2 regions of the Virgibacillus sediminis genome follow, and region 1 is predicted to be linked to the other one. Evidence: a T-box and tRNA genes for the amino acid it is inferred to sense, from the RefSeq annotation. Region 1 holds a T-box; the other holds one or more tRNA genes.
The links. A T-box is a leader RNA that pairs with one kind of tRNA and senses whether it is charged. The one in region 1 lies ahead of serS (serine--tRNA ligase), so its partner is inferred to be a tRNA-Ser.
Positions count from the first base shown of each region.

Region 2: it has a tRNA-Ser gene. The T-box ahead of serS (serine--tRNA ligase) is inferred to sense a tRNA for this amino acid. The anticodon was not compared.

Region 1 is NZ_JBHRRZ010000016.1:80,913-90,870, reverse strand. It holds gene ACFODW_RS10605 (deoxynucleoside kinase) at 1-469, shown strand, start outside; gene ACFODW_RS10600 (TIGR04104 family putative zinc finger protein) at 621-917, opposite strand; gene proC (pyrroline-5-carboxylate reductase) at 930-1,745, opposite strand; tRNA gene ACFODW_RS10590 (tRNA-Ser) at 2,285-2,377, opposite strand; gene serS (serine--tRNA ligase) at 2,506-3,783, opposite strand; T-box leader at 3,844-4,072, opposite strand; gene pdxT (pyridoxal 5'-phosphate synthase glutaminase subunit PdxT) at 4,107-4,700, opposite strand; gene pdxS (pyridoxal 5'-phosphate synthase lyase subunit PdxS) at 4,716-5,600, opposite strand; gene ACFODW_RS10570 (serine hydrolase) at 5,661-6,947, opposite strand; gene guaB (IMP dehydrogenase) at 7,159-8,631, opposite strand; gene ACFODW_RS10560 (YaaC family protein) at 8,792-9,775, shown strand; gene ACFODW_RS10555 (carboxylate--amine ligase) at 9,886-9,958, opposite strand, start outside.
Region 2 is NZ_JBHRRZ010000002.1:33,596-43,553, reverse strand. It holds gene ACFODW_RS01230 (YusW family protein) at 1-370, shown strand, start outside; gene ACFODW_RS01225 (hypothetical protein) at 633-911, opposite strand; gene ACFODW_RS01220 (amino acid ABC transporter ATP-binding protein) at 970-1,692, opposite strand; gene ACFODW_RS01215 (amino acid ABC transporter permease) at 1,689-2,348, opposite strand; gene ACFODW_RS01210 (transporter substrate-binding domain-containing protein) at 2,597-3,385, opposite strand; gene ACFODW_RS01205 (hypothetical protein) at 3,683-4,195, opposite strand; gene ACFODW_RS01200 (NADPH-dependent FMN reductase) at 4,383-4,934, opposite strand; gene ACFODW_RS01195 (DUF6241 domain-containing protein) at 5,028-5,615, opposite strand; tRNA gene ACFODW_RS01190 (tRNA-Ser) at 5,794-5,886, shown strand; gene ACFODW_RS01185 (sialidase) at 6,538-7,746, opposite strand; gene ACFODW_RS01180 (ArgE/DapE family deacylase) at 7,954-9,102, opposite strand; gene ACFODW_RS01175 (trans-sulfuration enzyme family protein) at 9,229-9,958, opposite strand, start outside.

The sequences.
Region 1 (9,958 bases):
ACGCTTTAAAGAACAGAAGAAGATTTTTGAATATGGTGGCGGATTTGTCCAGGACCGTTCCATTTATGAAGATACCGGGATATTTGCCAAAATGCACTATGATAATGGAACAATGTCTAAAACGGATTATGAAACCTATTCCAATTTATTTGATGCCATGGTTATGACTCCTTATTTCCCGCACCCTGATCTGCTTATCTATCTGGAAGGATCATTTGATGAAGTGGTTGGCCGGATTCAACAGCGCGGAAGGGAAATGGAAAAAAGCACACCAGTTTCTTATTGGGAGGAAATGTACCAGCGTTATGAACAGTGGATCAATAACTTTAATGCCTGTCCAATTTTGAGAATTAATATAGCTGATTATGATTTAATGACAGAAGGCGCCTCCATTGAACCGATTCTGGAGAAAGTCGGGCAATTCATCCAGCACGCAAGGAAAAGAAAAACAGGTGAATTAGCGAAGTAAGGTACAGGGTGTTCCGATAAAAAGGAGCACCCTTTTTTACTGCATAAGAAAGTTTAAAATACCAATCTTTCTTCTATCGGCAGTGGGAACAGCCACATCCACTTTCTGCTGCTAGCAAGCACTCGTAATTTTGGAAATGAACCAGAATCCTTTACCAGAGATGGCTCTTTTCTTTACTCAATTCCACGGTGAAGGGGAGCAGGAATAAACAAGCCGCTCCAATCCCCGCTGTACTAACCATCACTTTTGGAAGTGAAACGTCTATATTCATATAGATAAAATAACTGAATGGTATCATGAATACTGGGAAAATAGCCGCTTTTTTGCATCCGCTGATGGTATGATAATTATCCGCTCCACAAGAGGGGCAGACCATCTTGGTGCGGAAGGAATGTTTAACAGCCTCCAAATACTCCCATACCGAGCCGCAGTGCGCACATTCCGGCATGCAACTACCACCTCATTCCCGTTCGCCCAGCTCCATTGATCTTTGTCGGGCGCTTCTTACACATTCTATGATAATTTTTTCAAAATCATGTCTTTTTAATGTGTCGATTCCAGCCTGAGTGGTTCCGTTCGGGCTCATGATTTTTTTTCGCAGCTCTCCGGCCGACTCCTCCGAATTTTTAAGCATATTACCCGCTCCAATCACTGTCTGGGTAATTAATTTCCGGGCTGTCTCTTCTGCAAGCCCGCTTTCCACGGCAGCCTTCTCCATGGCTTCGACAAGGTAATATATATATGCCGGTCCGCTTCCGGAGATCCCGGTCACTGTATGCATGTCTTCTTCCTTTACGACCGTGGTAGGCCCAATGGTGCTGAACAGTTCTTCAGCCTCTTTGATATGCGTTTCATCTGCATACTTTCCTGCTGCAATAGCAGTAGCAGACTGCCTGACTGCGGCCGAAGTATTGGGCATCGCTCTGATTACAGAAACATCCTGTCCGATCAAAGAGGAGATATAATCCGTGGATATCCCTGCACTTACAGAGATTACCAATTGTTCGCTTCTGATATGTTCTTTTATGGAAGAAATAGTAGCTTGAACATCATGCGGCTTGGTTGCAAGAATGAGGATATCACAAGCATCCACCATTCGTTTCGTATCAGAAATGGCCCGAATATTGTAATCCTCCTCCATTTTCTCCAGTCTCTTTTTATTGCTCTTGTTGGTCACCATAATATTCGTTGTCGGGAGTATTTCTGCGTTCACTATCCCCGCTATTACTGATTCTGCCATAGAACCTGCACCGATGAATCCAATTTTCTTATTCATGTACTGTCCTCCTTTTAAATGAAAAAAAGCCCATCACGTCCTTGGTAAAAGGACGGAATGGGTTTCCGCGGTACCACCTTTTATTGACGCCCCTTATACAAGACGCCCAACTCTATTGATAACACAGTTGCCTGTGGCTAGTATGTTCTAACGACTCACAGGCAGGTTCATACATACCTTTCCGATGGAATCTTTCAGCCGGCGAATTCCAATCTCTTTCGGATGGTTCCATGTACTAATGACCTGATCATTGTCTGTATCTTATACTTATTTATGTTTGTACTATATGTGGTTTGTTATTATATGTCAAGATTGCGCCTTTTATCACAAAAAGTCAGAAATAGACTAATTTGACTGGCCTGCGTTGGCTAATCGATGGACTATCTCCATAGGATATAAGGATTTGGAACTTGCATGATTATCCCTGGTTACTGTTATGCACCGTCAGGATTTTACAGTTTCCTTCATCATTAAAAAAACCGCTGCAATTGTTCGCAACGGTTTCCATATCTCCAATTTTTATGCGCTGATTTTATTAATGGAGGAGGTAGAGGGATTCGAACCCCCGCGCGGTTTGACCCGCCTGTCGGTTTTCAAGACCGATCCCTTCAGCCAGACTTGGGTATACCTCCGTGATAAGACAAGAATTACTATACCATGCTGGCAGAATCTTGTCAAACCGTATCAGTAATTTTTTTTCAATCTCTGTTGGAAAAGCTAAAGATAGGCAGAAACAGAAGGGGATCCCCCTTCTGTTTCATTACTTATCCAGTACTTCTTTTCCACCCATATAAGGTCGCAGGACTTCAGGGATCTCCACCAATCCTTCTTCCAACTGATAATTCTCCAGTATGGCTGCTACGGTACGCCCGATCGCCAGTCCTGAGCCGTTCAGAGTATGGACGAACTCCGGCTTGCCATTCGCCTCCCTGCGGAAACGGATGCCAGCACGTCTAGCTTGGAAATCTTCGAAGTTGGAACAAGAGGAGATTTCCCGATACGTATCCTGGCTTGGAATCCAGACTTCAATATCATACTTTTTGGCGGCAGTGAATCCCAAGTCTCCTGTACACATGCTCATCACCCGGTAAGGCAGCTTGAGAAGCTGTAAAACTCTTTCTGCATGGCCGGTCAGTGTTTCTAATGTTTCATAAGAATCCTCCGGCTTTGCTAAATGAACCAGTTCTACTTTGTTGAATTGGTGCTGTCGAATCAGCCCTCTTGTATCCCGTCCGGCCGATCCAGCCTCAGATCGGAAGTTCGCACTGTAAGCAACATATTTTTTAGGGAGTTGATCTACCGAAAGAATCTCATCCCGGTGATAGTTGGTTACCGGAACTTCAGCCGTTGGAATCATAAAGTAATCCCAATCCTCCACCTTAAAAGCATCCTCTTCGAATTTCGGAAGCTGCCCGGTACCAGTCATGCTTGTCCGGTTCACCATCTGCGGTGGAAGCATCTCCTGATAACCGTGTTCATCAGCATGAAGGTCCATCATGAAGTTCAATAAGGCGCGTTCCAAGCGGGCGCCCATCCCTTTGTAGAAGACAAAACGGCTGCCGGTTACTTTAGCTGCTCTTTCGAAATCCAAGATGTCCAAGTTGGTGGCAAGGTCCCAATGGGCCTGTGCCTCAAAGCCAAACTCCGGCAGTTTCCCCCATTTCCGGGCTTCAATATTATCCTCTTCATCTTCTCCGACAGGTACACTTTCGTGGGGAATATTCGGAATGGAAAGCATAATATGGTCCAATGTTTCTTCTGCTTCCTTGAGCTCTTTATCCAATGCAGAGATTTTTTGGCCTACTTCCCGCATTTCCTTGATTGCCTGCTCAGCATCTTTTTTCTCTTTCTTAAGTACAGAAATCTGCTTGGATGCTTCATTCCTTTTCGCCTTTAGCTTCTCCGTTTCACTAATCAAGTTCCTGCGTTTTTCGTCCAGCTCTTCAAATTTGTCAAGATCGGATAAGTCTTCCCCGCGATGGGCCAGTTTTCCTTTGATTTCTTCAAAGTTATTGCGCAGATACTTCATATCCAGCATACATATTCCTCCTTATTAATTTACTATGCCAATTTGACAAGAAAAAACTCCCGTCCCTGAAATAGGGACGAGAGGCTGTTTCCCGCGTTGCCACCCTTGTTGAAGAGAGTTTAAACTACTCTTCCGGCTTACGGCTATTAACGGTGCGTAACCGGGTTTACCTACTTTCAGGTGCCTTTCAGTAAACCAGTTCAAGGATGGATTCACAGCAGCCAACCGTCGATTCCCACCAGCCATCGACTCTCTTATGGATGGAACTGCTATTACTGATTCCTATCATTACTGTTTGCATTCAATTATTTTATATCATAGCTGATTTTTTTTTAGGATGCAACTGTTTGCAGGGACTCTTCCACCATAGAAACAAAATAGGCAATCACCCTGTTATCATCCGTCAATTCCGGATGGAAGGCTGTACATATATATTGCCCCTGCTTTGCAGCTACAATCCGATCCTTGTAAGTTGCCAGCACCTCTACTTGAGGTCCTGCTTCCGTAATATATGGTGCACGGATAAAGACGGCGTTAAAATTCTCTCCTACATGCTCGATATCCAGCCCGGCTTCAAAGCTTGCAACCTGACGGCCGAATGCATTCCTGGCAACTTTCATATCGATAAGGCCGAGATGGGCATTTTCCTGCCCTTCAATACCAGAGGCCATAAGAATAAGCCCGGCACATGTACCAAATACAGGTTTACCCTGTTGGCCAAATTCCTTGATGGCTTCAAAAAATCCATAACTGTCTATCAGACGACGCATTGTGGTACTTTCACCACCCGGGAGAATCAAACCGTCAATTTCGGCCAATTGTTCTTTCCGCTTCACTTCGACAGCCCGGGCTCCCGATTCTTCTACCGCGCGTATATGTTCTCTGACAGCTCCTTGGAGAGCCAGTACACCAATTGTAGCAGTCATCTTGACACCTTCTTTCTATTCACTGCGGTCCTGCATGCGGTCACTAGCGGCAATCGTACTCATTTCCAGGCCTTTCATAGCTGTGCCAAGGTCCTTGGACAGCTCGGCAATCAGTGAATAATCCTGGTAATGGGTAGTTGCTTCCACAATAGCCTTTGCAAATTTTGCAGGGTTGGCTGATTTGAAGATCCCTGAACCTACAAACACTCCGTCTGCTCCTAATTCCATCATCAAGGCCGCATCTGCTGGGGTGGCGACACCTCCGGCAGCAAAGTTGACAACAGGAAGGCGTCCTTCTTCCCGAATTTGCAACAGCAGTTCAAATGGTGCCCCAATTTCCTTCGCATAAGTCATCACTTCATCCTTGGACATGGAGGACAGTTTACGGATTTCCGACTGGACTTGACGCATATGGCGAACAGCTTCTACGATATTTCCTGTTCCAGGCTCGCCTTTGGTTCGGAGCATGGAAGCACCTTCACCAATTCGGCGTGTAGCTTCTCCTAAATTCCTGCAGCCACAGACAAATGGCACGGTGTAATTGGATTTATCCAAATGATAGACATCATCTGCAGGAGTGAGTACTTCACTTTCATCAATATAGTCTACGCCCATTGCTTCAAGGACTCTCGCCTCTACGACATGACCGATTCTGGCTTTTGCCATAACCGGAATGGACACCGCATTTAAGACTTCTTCCGTTACGGTTGGGTCTGCCATTCTTGCGACCCCGCCAGCAGCACGGATATCAGAAGGTACCCTTTCCAATGCCATTACGGCAACTGCCCCAGCTTCCTCAGCAATTTTTGCCTGTTCGGCATTGACCACGTCCATGATGACGCCGCCTTTCTGCATTTCAGCCATTCCACGTTTTACTCGATCTGTACCTGTATTAGTCATGATAGTTCCCCCTGTATTTTTTTGTTATTACTTACAAACTTATAATCTATCTATATAAAACTACTGGAAAAATCCTTTGATCCAATCAACAGCAGATCCAAAGAGGCTGCCGAAGAAGTCGCCGACTGCTCCAAGTGTCAGCATAAACCAGTTGTCTTTCTCGACGGCTTCATTGGTAACGAGGTTCACAGTGCCTGCATGATCAGGGAAAATATAGCCATAATCATCTTCCCCTTCATAAACTACTTCAGCTGTCCCGATTACTTCCCCTTCTTCCACTGGTGCAACCAATTCACCATTCTCATTCAACTTCTCTTCATCCAGATGATAGGTGATTTGATAAAGGTCTTCTTCTCCCTCTTTCATAGGGATATTTACCGCTTCAGCGGTAGAGATATTTACTTCATTTTCTTTTCCTTTATCGACTGGAAGGGTGGATTGTCCTTCCTTTTGATAACCAGCTGGTGCCAATTCCTGCTGCTCAAATTGATTAAACCCATAATCAAGCAGCACTGCTGTTTCTTCAAATCTTTCTTCTCTGCTGTTCGTCTTCATGACAACTGATATGAGCCTTTGGCCATTTTGTTCAGCTGTACCGGTAAATGTGTAGCCGGCAAGCTCTGTATTGCCAGTTTTTAGTCCATCGACTCCTTCATAATAGAATTGCTGAAGGGAGACTCCCTCGTGATCGAGCATCCAATTCCAGTTATCAATGGTGTAGCCCTCAAATTCTATTTGAGGCATACTGGAGAACTCCAAAGCCACCGGATAGTCATTGATCAGATGATAAGCCAAGTAGGCTGAAGACCGTGCGGAGAGAAGATTCGTGCCATTGGGGTCTGTACCTTCCGGCCGGTTCTCCCCTAGTGATTCATTATCCAATCCAGTGGAATTGACGAATTTATATTCCGAGAGGCCCATTTCCTCTGCTTTCGCGTTCATCATTTCTACAAACTCTGTTTCGGAGCCGGCAATGAGCTCAGCCAAGGCAATGGTTGTAGCATTGTCCGAGTTGACAGCCATCGCTTCATACAATTCACGGACCGTGTAATCCTTCCCCTGAGTAAGCCCTACTCCGGAGAATAGAGTATTTGCAGATATGCTGTATGGATAATCACTGATCTGTGTGGTGGTATCCCAACTGATTTGACCTTCCTCAATAGCTTCCAAAACCAAATATTCTGTCATCATTTTGGTCATGCTAGCAGGCGGCAGGGCCTGATCAGGCTCCTTCGCATATAGCACTTTACCCGTGTCAGCGTCGACCAGTATTGCCGACTCGGCGTCAAGATCCAGCTCGTCCTGCGCTTGAGCCGCAAGTGGCTGTCCAACGGCAGCTAGGGCCATTACTAGTGCAGCCATTAAAACCATAAGACTTCTTTTACCTTTATACCTCAACTTCTGTACCTCCACTGTAGTTTAAAGGCATATGTATGCCCTCTCTTATTCTATCATAGAAAAAAAGATTAGAAAACGTGGTTAACAGCAGGTTGTGCTGAATTACAAATCCGGGGAACAGAAGAATCCTATTCCTCTGTTCCCCGGCTCTAACCTTAGACTAGTTCAAAGAATAATTCGGTGCTTCTTTAGTGATCTGCACATCATGTGGATGGCTCTCACGAAGGCCGGCATTGGTGATGCGGATAAACCGTGCATCTCTGCGCAACTCTGTGATAGTTGCTGTTCCGCAATATCCCATTCCGGATCGCAAGCCGCCCATTAGCTGATGAACGGTGTCAGCAAGCGGCCCTTTATAAGCGACCCTTCCTTCAATCCCCTCTGGGACCAACTTTTTATTGTCCGAATCTGCCTGGAAGTAACGGTCCTTGGACCCTGACTTCATGGCCCCTACAGATCCCATTCCACGATAAACTTTAAATTGCCGCCCTTGATAAATCTCTGTTTCTCCAGGGCTCTCAGCAACTCCGGCAAACATGCTTCCAAGCATCACGGCATGTGCGCCAGCTGCAAGGGCCTTTACAATATCCCCAGAGTACTTGATCCCCCCGTCAGCTATGACAGGTACATCATACTTCGATGCTTCCGCAGCACAATCATATACGGCGGTAATCTGGGGAACACCTACACCTGCGACTACACGTGTCGTACAAATCGATCCAGGCCCAATGCCCACTTTGACAATGGTTGCTCCTGCCTCGATCAATGCTCTCGTCCCTTCTGCTGTAGCTACGTTCCCAGCAATGATGTCCAGGTCGGGATAAGCCTTGCGGACTTCCTTTACCTGTTCAATAACTCCCTTGGAATGCCCATGTGCTGTGTCAATGACAATCACATCAACACCAGCTTGTACCAGCTTGTCAATCCTTGTCATCGCATCTCCTGTAACACCGACAGCCGCTCCGGCAACGAGCCTTCCTTGAGCATCTTTCGCAGCATTCGGGAATTCTATGACTTTTTCAATATCCTTGATGGTGATTAATCCCTTTAAGGTGCCGTCTTCGTCAATCAGTGGCAGCTTTTCAATCTTATGTTGATGCAGCAGCTTTTCTGCTTCTTCCAATGTAGTTCCGACCGGTGCTGTAACAAGGTTCGTGCTTGTCATGACCTCTGAGATTCGGATAGAATAATCCTGAATAAACCGGAGGTCGCGGTTGGTTAATATGCCGACAAGCTGCTGCTCTTCAATGGAGTTGACAATAGGAACACCGGAAATGCGGAATTTGCCCATTAGATGCTCTGCATCATAAACCTGGTGTTCCGGTGTGAGGAAAAATGGATCAGTAATAACTCCGCTTTCTGAGCGCTTTACCTTATCCACCTGATCTGCCTGTTCTTCAATCGACATATTTTTGTGAATAATCCCCAGTCCGCCCTGGCGCGCTATCGCTATCGCCAACTCTGCTTCGGTGACAGTGTCCATTCCTGCACTGATGAATGGGGACTTGAGCTTCAGGTTCTCCGATAAATCCGTACTCAACTCGACATCCTTTGGCAATATGTCCGATTCTGCCGGCATCAGCAATACATCATCAAACGTCAAACCTTCTTTTGCAAATTTATCCTCACGCATGTTCATCCTCCTTCAGAATATGTATGGATTCCACCAATGTGGAAATGCTACATGAATACTACTTATTTTTATATACTTTACGCCATCAATTTTTCTTTTTCAACCACATGGTAAAAATAAATAGATTCTAAATTTTACAACGTTTCATTGGGAGGCAACCATGGATACCACAAGGATAAAATCCTATTTAACCTGGCTGAAAAACCTCCAGACAAGCCAGCTTTATTTAAAGGAATGCTACAGCAGCCTTCCCGATCCTAGAGGGGAGGGGAAAAGCTATGAGAACAGTGCAGGTTTTCTCTACTACTTGGACCAGGGCCAACTCTTCCTGGAGGAAGCTGAAAGGGTTGATGATCGTATCAAGCCGCTTCTTTGCTTCTACGGACTGACCCATTTGATGAAGGCCTGTCTCCTGACCACTCGTCCGGACTATCCGGAATCGACCTCCATCCTCGCCCATGGAGTGACTTCTAGGAAACGGAAAAAGAAACAGTACACCTTTTATGACGATGAGGTGAAAATACAACAGAATGGTTTATTCAGTTATGCATTTGATCACTTGTTCCAGCTTAACCGGCTTCCTTTTGAGAAGATGAAAATGAAAACACTTTTTGGACTCATTCCGGAGATGAATGATTTCCTGGACTGGGATGAATCTCGGAAATGTGTAGAAATCGGTGATCTCTATTCTAAATCCCTGCACTTCTCCCAAGAACTGCTGGATGCCTACCACTTGACAGAAAAGTCCTTCGTTCACCGCCTGGAAGCAACCGGCCTGCCTCTCCACACAACCGGCAGGACGAAGAAGCATTTGACAGTAAAATTGAAAATGCCTATTTTGCATTCGATTGGGCCTTTTTATTTTCACTTGGAAAAGGAAAAAATATACTTCCCATGCAACAGGGATGATTTCATAAAAGTGCCAGAAATACTGATACATTACTTGTTGCTCTATAACCTTAGCATGGTCAGCAGATACGAAACCGAATACTGGGGGGAATTGTTTACTACAAAGTATGGGGAGGACTATTCCATTATCAGCCATTATCTCTCTTTCGCCTCTAGAAAAGTGCTCCATCTCTGTGGAGATTACTTAATGCTGAAGCCTGAAGAGAAACTGATTGCACGGAGGGAGTCTCATTAGAAGAAGTGGGGCTGAGCATGATTTTGTTATATTTATAGTGTCCAAAAACCTAATATAAGCTGCACTCCCCAGTTAAGAAGTGCAGCTTTTACTTTTAAAGTTCCTGCTGCTTACCACTGATTATTCTTGTATTTACGATAATAATTGAACTGCCGGACAAGCAAATACAATTTCCGCTTCATA
Region 2 (9,958 bases), on a different contig from region 1:
TATCGATGAGATCACCGAATCGGATGAGGTGAGTGATCCACCATCTGAACCACCATACGAATTCAAGCACTTCAGCCTCGAAGCTGACGTAGAAGGAACCCGCGATGCAATTGAAGTAGAATACGAACATGAAACCGATGAAACAGAAGCTTCCTATAAAGATAATAATGGCGGTGTACAACTAGCAGGCGATGACGCAATGGAAGAGCTGGACAGCATCTTTTCAGAATTCAACTTTGATTCCAGCACTCCGGAAGAAGAAGTAGCACAAGAAGTAGCAAAAGCATTCAATGTTCCTGACGACGCAGAAGAAGTCGAACTGGAAATTGAATTCACCGACGACAATGAATTAGATTATGAACGGAGTTAAGTGAAAGATGTATAGAGGTTGGGACAAAAGTGTTTAATCCAGGGATAAATGCAAACTAACTAGATAATTTGATTAGTGGATATAAACCGCTTCGGAAAATACACTTCGCTTTTCGCGGGCGGCTGGTGAGCCTCCTCGTGCTAACGCACTGTGGGGTCTCACCTATGCCTTTCCTCCCGCTGGAGTCTACGTGTATTTCCTCCGCTAATTTAGATTATTGTTGCCTATAAAGTTAAACGTTTAGATATGTCACAACCTCTTTTTATGACATTGATTGAGGTAGGAGGGGGTGCTCCCTGAATCGTACGGGATAAACCTGTCCTCCTGCCGATTCCACGAGCGTGCTGCTGATTATTCTGCGCTCCTGCTGATTCCCAGAGCGTGATGCTGATAAATCTGCTCTCCCGCCAATTCCCAGAGCGTGACGCCGATAAATCTGCCCTCCCGCTGATTCCATGAGCGTGCTGCCGATAAATCCACGCTCCTGCTGATTACGCACGCGAACTGCCGATAAACCAGCTCTCCCGCCGATTCCACGCACCCCCCACTCCACTACAACTCCATCAAAAAAGAGCAGGCCTGCCAGTGCCTGCTCCCTTTTATAAAATCTTATTCAGGAATTCCTGTGTTCTCTCCGACTGCGGATTGGTGAAAATTTGCTCCGGGTCGCCTTCTTCCATAATAATACCCTGATCCATGAACAGCACACGGTCGCCGACTTCCCTGGCGAATCCCATTTCATGGGTGACAACCACCATGGTCATTCCCTCTTGTGCAAGCTGCTTCATTACTTCCAGCACTTCACCGACGAGCTCGGGGTCGAGTGCGGAGGTCGGTTCATCGAAGAGCATGGCTTTCGGTTCCATTGCCAATGCTCTGGCGATGGCCACCCTCTGTTGCTGCCCGCCGGATAGCTGACTTGGATATTGTTCTGCTTTATCGGAGAGGCCGACCTTTGCCAGCAGGTCCATTCCTCTTTTACGTGCCTCATCTTTGGTAATTTTCCTTACCTTTAATGGTGCAAGCATAATATTCTCGATGACCGACTTATGCGGAAAGAGATTGAACTGCTGGAACACCATCCCTACTTCCGTACGCACCATATTGATATCCGTTTTCGGGTCGGTGAGGCTCTCACCGTCGATAATCACGTCACCGCCGGTAATTTCCTCGAGCATGTTGAGGCAGCGGAGGAATGTACTCTTGCCCGATCCGCTGGGCCCGATGACACAGACCACTTCCTTCTGCTCTATTTCACAATCTATTCCTTTCAATACTTCCGTTTTTCCGAAGCTCTTGTGCAAATCTTTTACTGAAATCATTGGATATCCAACCTTCTTTCTATTATCCGGAGTACAAAGGACAATGTCAGTGTAATGGCAAGGTAGAAGACTGCTACTGCCGTATAGATTTCCACTGCATTAAAATAGTTGGAGGCAATCATTCTTCCTTGGAACATCAGCTCAGGTACAAGAATGACCGATAAAAGTGATGTATCCTTAATACTAATGATAAACTGGTTGCCGAGCGGCGGAATCATCCGCTTGAATGCCTGCGGCCAAATAATATAGCGCATGGTCTGGCGATGCCCGAGCCCCAAGGAGCGTCCCGCCTCCATCTGTCCTTTGTCCACTGAATCCACCGCACCACGGACAATTTCTGCGATATATGCACCTGAATTGAGTGCGATGACAATAATACCGGCCGTCACCGACTCCATGTTATAGCCCGTGATCAGCGGCATGGCGAAAAATATCCAGATGGCCTGTACAAGCACCGGAGTTCCCCTGATCACTTCCACATAAATGGATGACAAACCGTAAATGATTTTCTTCTTGGATATTCTCCCCAGCCCGAAGATGGCCCCCAGCACAAAACCTAGCAGCAAGCCGGCAATGGAAATAAGAAGTGTATAATACAAGCCAGTGCCAAGCTGTGGAAGGAAGTCTATTACTCCTGCCCAATCGAATCGAAACATCCTCTCACCTCTATCTCTCAAAATTCTAAAATTCTATTATTCTACAAAAACAATAAAGGAACTTGGCTGCATACGAGCATAGGCACGACACAGCCAAGTTCCTTCATACTTGGAAAAACCATTTAATTTGTGCCAAAAAGGCATTCATTCAAGGAAATATCAGCTTACCCAGATCCATATGGGCTCCTCCGATTTTCCCTCTTCACGAGTTGCAGTATACCTAGATCGTCTTTATTCAATTAGTTGTCTTATTCTGCTGCACCAAACCACTTCTCGTAAATTTCATCATATGTGCCGTTCTCTCTCAGTTCAGCAAGTGCTGTATTGATAGCTTCCACCAGCTCTTCCTTGCCCTTTGTCACGGCAATTCCGTATTCCTCCGCCTTGTACAAGTCGCCAACTACTTTCAGGCTGCCCTCGCCGGAGGTCTGAATATAGTAACGAACATTCGGATCATCATACAGAATAGCATCCGCACTTCCGTTTTCTACAGCCATATACGCTTGATCCAGCTGCTCGTATTCATTGGCTTCAGCACCCTCAATGTTTTCTTTGATGTAAGCGGAGCTGGTGGACCCCATTCTTGTGGCAATGGTTTTGCCTTCGAGGTCTTCCATCCCTTTAATGTCTTCATTATCTGCGGCTACCCCGATGGCCAGTCCGGATTCGAAGTAAGGGTCACTGTAGTCAATGCTCTTTTTCCGTTCTTCGGTAATGCCGATTCCGGCAATCGCAATATCAAATTGGCCTGTCTGCAGACCAGGTATGATTCCGTCAAAGTTGGTAGTTTCCATTTCTATCTCAAAACCGGCTTCATCGGCGATAGCATTAATCAAATCGATATCGAAACCAACATGTTCCCCGTCTTTCATAAATTCAAATGGAACAAAGGAGTTGTCAGTAACTACTGTATAACTGTCTTCCAATTCAGCCGTTGCCTCTGCTTCCCCGCTTGCATCTTCCCCAGAGCCGCAAGCTGCCAACAGAAGAACAAGCCCCAGCATAAGTATTGCTGCATACCATTTTCTTTCTCTCATAATCATTTCCCCCTTGTTTGATTATTTGTACCTATGAGAAAAGTATGTCTATTCACAAACACATATTAATCATACCAAAAATCAGCAGCAATAAAAAGCGGATTTTTCTGTTATTTCTTGCAATGAACCCTCAATAATCCTGCTAGCAATAGTCTAATAGGATAAAAGCGCCTATATTTGGCTGATAACTAGCAAATGCTGATAGATGAACCATATTGAATCCAACTACCATCAATAAAAAAGCACGCTTTCAGCCATATCTGACTAAAAGCGTGCCCTGAGTGCGAAACCCAGCGTTTACTCTATAACTTCGACATTTTTTGCGTATTCCATTCCGTCTTCCGTTTGCTCCAATTCATAGGAAATTTTCGTATCGGGAGACAACTCACCCAATAATTCATATTCCTCTGGAGCAAAGGAAACAACTTCCACTCCGTCTGCAGTTTTTACTTCCATGGAATGAGAGTCAGCCAGTCCCTGGAAAGTAGCTTCTACACGATCCCCAGTATCATTGGCTTCCTGCTGATTGCTTGTTTCCTCTTCTGCATCCTCATTTGCATTGGATTCTTCCTGTGCAGCCTCTTCGTTATTGTCGGATTCTCCCGCTTCCTGCTCGTTGTTTTCCGGCTCATCCGTTCCTTCTTCTACTTCATTAGCCTCTTCTGCTTCATTCGTCTGTTCTTCCTCTACACCTTCATTGGCTGTTTCCTCTTCCTGTTCATTCTCTGCAGGTTCGTCCGTGGTTTCATCATTACCACATGCTGCTAGAATAAAAGGAACGAGAAATGCCAGAATAAGCAATTTTTTCATGGATAGACCTCCTCATAGTTCAATTGCCTAGAAGCATCTCGGAATAAAGAACGCCCCCGGCCAATTCGATTATACAATAAATCTTACACATTTTGGCAAAATCCTATAAATTCCCGACTTTAGAAGGATAAAAATAAAAAAACACGTTTCCAGTCACATGACCGGAAACGTGCCCTTATCAACCCATTTAGCTATATACCTTCGTCTTTTCTGTCCAATTGATAAAGTTGTCGACTACATTATCAAGGAAGTTGATGGTCTCCTCGTCCTTAAGGTTGCCATCTTCATCGATTTTTTCATGGACCGAACCGATATAAACCTCATTTCCTGGAAGTGTCAATGTGCCAATTCCAGGAGCATTGAGGATTTGGCGCAATTGAAGCTGTGCTTTGACTGTGCCGAGGCCACCCATACTGGCTCCGACCACCATCGCCGGTTTGTTTACCATTACCTGATCGACACGGGAGAACCAGTCGAGAGCATTCTTCAGCATTCCTGAAATGCTTCCATTATATTCTGGAGTCGCGATGAGAATACCGTCGCTCTCCTTAATGATTTTGCGGAGATCCTCTACGATCTGTGGTGGATTCAGTTCTTCATCCTGATTATAGAATGGCAGCTGGTCGATAGGCAGGATCTCTATATCCAATTTCCCATCATACCTTTTCTGCATAAAAGAAGTTAATTGCCGATTGTATGAATCCTTCCTGTTGCTTCCCACCATAGCTGCTATCTTCATAATTCCATTCCTCCATTTCCTATTAAGTACTGTTTTCATTTTCACAGATACTTGCGAAGGAGGCAAGAAATCAGCTTACATCCACATACCCGCTTACTCTTTCTCACTTTCCAAATATGTCTGTTCCTCTTCCAAAGTCATGACACCATAGGCTTTTCCGACAGTTCCTCCCTGCAGTTCCCAGATGGCATTATGGTCTGCATCGGCCGTAGAAAAGTCCCCTTCCTTCCATTTAAGGAGGATTTCCCGGTAAACATCCTCATGGTCAAGCGACACTTCGTCCAGACCCTCAAGCAGCCAGTCGATCCGTTGCGGATGGATCTCATAGAATCCCCACTTCTTCTCTGCCTTTATCTTTTGATGGGACATGCCATGAATATATTCTTGAAACAGACCATCCGATAACTGGTGAGAAGGCCTATCTTCCCCGAATGGGTTCAGTCCGCTCTCCTCAAATTCCTGAAGATCCTGCTCGCTGATCGTTCCCTTGATTTTCTCCCGTTGTTCGGAGACATTCTCCAGGCCTTCATCAGCAGGGCTTCCTTCTGCCGCTTCCTCGCCTGCTGATGCGCTCTCTGCCGGATCCTCTATCACCTTTTCCGTCTCCAGCCACAGGAAAACTGCCAGTCCGGCACTTGCCAACAATAAAATAATCCCAAAAATGGGCATAGGTTTTTTCACGTAAGACCCTCCATTCCTTTCCTATTAATAAAATGACCAAGAATCTCATGGGGCGAATTTCGAATATAAAGAATTCACATCAAACCCCTTGAAGAAAACACAAAAAAGGATTATTATTTCTTATGTAGTTTTCAATCAGGCAGAGCACAGTTCGTCGTGCACTGCGCCATCCAACTAGGGAGAAGTACCCAAGTCCGGCTGAAGGGGATGCACTCGAAATGCATTAGGACGGGTTACCGTCGCGTGGGTTCGAATCCCACCTTCTCCGCCATTATAAATCTTGTATGTAATTATTCAAGACGCTTACATAAATATCCTGCATGGATAAAAAATTTGTTAGAAAAACTCCCGGGACTTCTGAACAGTTCCGTTCCGGTCTTGTAAACATAAGAAATAGCATACTAATTATCAAGAGCCTGGGACAAAATTTGTACCCTATTAACACGCTGACAATGGCTGTTGTCAGCCTGTTGATAGGGTTGTTTTGCATGCTGAAATACTGATAATCTTGGTTATACCGAGGAAAGAGGTTGGGACATATCTAAACGTTTAACTCTATACAAGAACAATAATCTAAACTAGCGGAGGTAATACACGTAGACTCCAGCGGGAGGAAAGGCATAGGTGAGACCCCACAGTGCGTTAGCACGAGGAGGCTCACCAGCCGCCCGCGGAAAGCGAAGTGTATTTCCGGAGTGGTGTATCTCCGCTAATCAAATTCCCCAGTAAGCTCGAGTTTATCTTAGGATAAATTGTTGCTTTTTGATTCTACTAATAGGAGAATGGTGATTTTGAGTTAATAAAATAGGAAAATTAACGGGACGCAGGCGCAGGTCGTTTATGATCTGCGCCTGCACCCTTGTTTACTTGCCCATACAAATAGTTAAAAAGAGTTCGCACTCAAATCTTCTCTGTTTAACAATTACCGCCCTTGCCATAAATGGATAAGGTCTTGGTTAACTCCTCTAGCAAACACATCGGTACGGTTTGGCCCCCAGGAAACAGCGGCAGGTGCTGAAGTTAAGCTGCCTCCGATATTTTGCCATCCTCCCCAGCGGGTACCATTCCATTCTCTCCGGTACAGTCGGTTTCCAGTGCCTCTTGCAAAGACCTCCAAGCGGTTTGGACGTCTAGAAGATACCGCCGGAGCACTTGTCAAGGTGCCACCCAGGTTTTCCCATTCACTCCATGTCCTCCCATTCCACCATCGATGGATAAGATTGTTGTTCTGTCCCCTGGCAAATACATCGATTCGGTTCGGCCCCCAAGAAACAGCCGCCGGTTCTGAAGTCAATGTGCCACCAAGGTCTTCCCACTCCTCCCAGCGGGAACCGTTCCATGTTCGTTTATAAAGCCGGTTCCCAGTGCCTCTGACAAAGACATCAATCTGGTTATTTCTGCGAGAAGAGGCTGCCGGACCACTCGTCAGAACCCCGCCAAGGCTTTCCCACTCACTCCACCTGGCGCCGTCCCACCATTTATGATAAAGCGCATTATCGGTACCACGAACAAACACATCAATTCGATTCGGCCCCCAAGAAACAGCTGCTGGAGGGGACGTTAGCACACCACCAAGGCTTTCCCACCCACTCCATCTGTTGCCATCCCACCAAATATGATAAAGTGCATTGTCTGTACCGCGGGCGAATACATCGAGTCGGTTATTTTGCCAAGAGGAAACAGCAGGGGCTGATGTTAGTACCCCACCTAGACTTTCCCAGCCTTGCCAATCCCCATCAGGGCCAGGTGCTCCTTCCCGAATTATTTCCAATGTAATTTCAATGACTCGAGTTAACACACGGTCCATCACATTCCTTGGTACGTTGAGTTGAGTAAACAGCAAGGTAAACCACGGTACCTGCCTTTGAAATTGCTGATAAACCTGAGCTGCCGATTGATTAGGGTTCGCCTGGTTAATTGTGTAATTGACAATAAAGAAAAATGCATAATCAGCAATCTGTCTATTCATTCCTGCTTGTTGTAGCTGGGAATATAAATTGCTATGTTCTGAACGAATTCGCTGCATAATTTGCTGGGCATTCACTTGCTGACGCATATCTTGAGACGGAACATATGGATGAACAGGGATAGGCATTGGTACTGGATAATAATAATACGGGTGGTTATACATAATGATACCTCCACTTTTTCTCTAGCCTATGCACAGGAAAAGGGAAGTGATAATGGGTGCTTATCCTACAGTCTTCTGTTTCCAGCACGAGCGCTGAAGGAGTAGGGAAAATTCATATTGCAGAAAGATTAAGCGGTTGAATAAACCCAAAAAAAGAGATAACCGCCAACTATGGCAGCCATCCCTTTATTGTTTAAAAACCTCATCTTATTTCGTTAACCCTAAAATTAACTCTTTATAGATATCGAAGAATGCAAAGTAGTAATCTTTGTATACATATTCATCTGTTTTGTGTGCCATTTTTGTTTCGCCTGGACCAAACATCATGAATGGAAAGTCTTCCTCTTTACCTCGCAATAAGTTTGACCCATCCGTCACCCCTGGCGAACCTTTAACGGAAATTTCCAAATCCAGATGTTTTTTACCGAGTTCTTTGGCAAGATCCACCATGTCAGACTGCCCGGAAGTGAAGACACTCGGCAACGACATGGTCACCTCCACATTAATATCGGAGCCTTCTTTATTGTATTTGTCAGCTGTTGTGTGGAATAAGTCAATCACTTCTTCGTTGTCAAATTCCGGAATGGTCCGCACGTTTATTTCAGCTGCTGCTTTTGCTGGAACGGAGTTTACTTGGTTCCCCGCATTAAAAATAGTTGTGCTCATCACCAATTGATCCAGCACGTCATTTTTACGGTCATCGCCGTTCAATTTTTCGTCCACTTCTAATAAATATTCCATGAGTGGATTGATCGCGTTATAGCCTTGGTCAGGCATGGAACTGTGTGCTGCTTCCCCAATAGAGGTGACACGCAAGTTAAGTGATCCTTTGTGAGAGTAAATAATCGTGTCATGAGATGGTTCAGCTACCCATAGATAATCTACATCATCCATATAGCCTTCTTCGTACAGCTTTTTAGAACCTGCCCCACCGACTTCTTCACCAGTCGTTGCCATAAAACGGACCGTACCATTCTTCAGTTCATTATTTTCTTTGAGTTCAATCATCACTAAAGCAAGGTTTACTAAACCTGCTTTCATGTCATTTGTTCCCCGCCCGTATAATTTCCCGTCTCGTTCTGTCAATGTGAACGGATCTGAAGTCCACTCGCTTTCCTCACCGGGAGAAACGACATCCATATGACCAGAAACACCAACAACTGGACTACCGCTTCCAATTTCAGCCACTAAGTTGACACGAGTGTCTGTAACCGGAACAATTTTAGATTCGATGCCGTATTCAGCAAATAAATCTTTCAAATAATTTGCCACTTCGATTTCGTTTTCATTAATAGATTTAATCGCAATAATATCAGATAAGATTGCTATTTTTTCTTCTTCTGAAAAATGTTTCATACCAAATCCCTCCAGTATAGGTAACCGAAAAGTCCATTCATATGTTGACCACTGCAGGGAATATTATACTCCTTCCTATATAGAGGGGCTAGTTGTAAGGCCTTCCTTAGTTGGCAGCTAAAATACTTATTCCAGCGCCTGAGATAAATCTTCCTTTAGATCATCCACATGCTCGAGCCCGATTGACAGGCGCAGGAGATTAGGCGGAGCCATCGTTTTACTTCCTTCTACGGAAGCACGGTGCTCAATGAAACTGTGCGTTCCACCCAGACTTGTAGCACGGGTGAACAATTGTACTTTTGCAGCCACATCCATCGCTTCACGTTGACCGCCTTTCACCTGAAAGGACAACATGCTACCGAATGAGCTCATCTGCCGTGCTGCAATATGATGTCCTGGATGGTCGGATAGGCCAGGATAATGAACGGCTTCGACATTCGGATGATCAGCCAGAAAATCTGCAATTTCCGATGCATTTGCGCAATGGGTTATCATACGAGGGGCAAGTGACTGTACGCCGCGCAGTGCAAGCCAACAGTCGAAAGGAGAAGGCACAGCACCTTTAGAATGTTGCCAGGCTCGTAGATTGGTCAACATAGGACTATCTGATTTTGCGACAACTGCACCAATCATTAAATCACTATGACCTCCTATATATTTCGTCACAGAATGGATCGAAAAATCAACTCCAAGAGTGAGAGGACGCTGGAGAACTGGAGTTGCCCACGTATTATCAACAACGGTATAAGCCCCGGCCTCTTGTGCTATCTTGGTAACAGCTTCAATATCGTTGACTTTCAGTAGTGGATTAGACGGCGTCTCCATCCAAACCAGACCGGTTGGGGCACTTTTTATC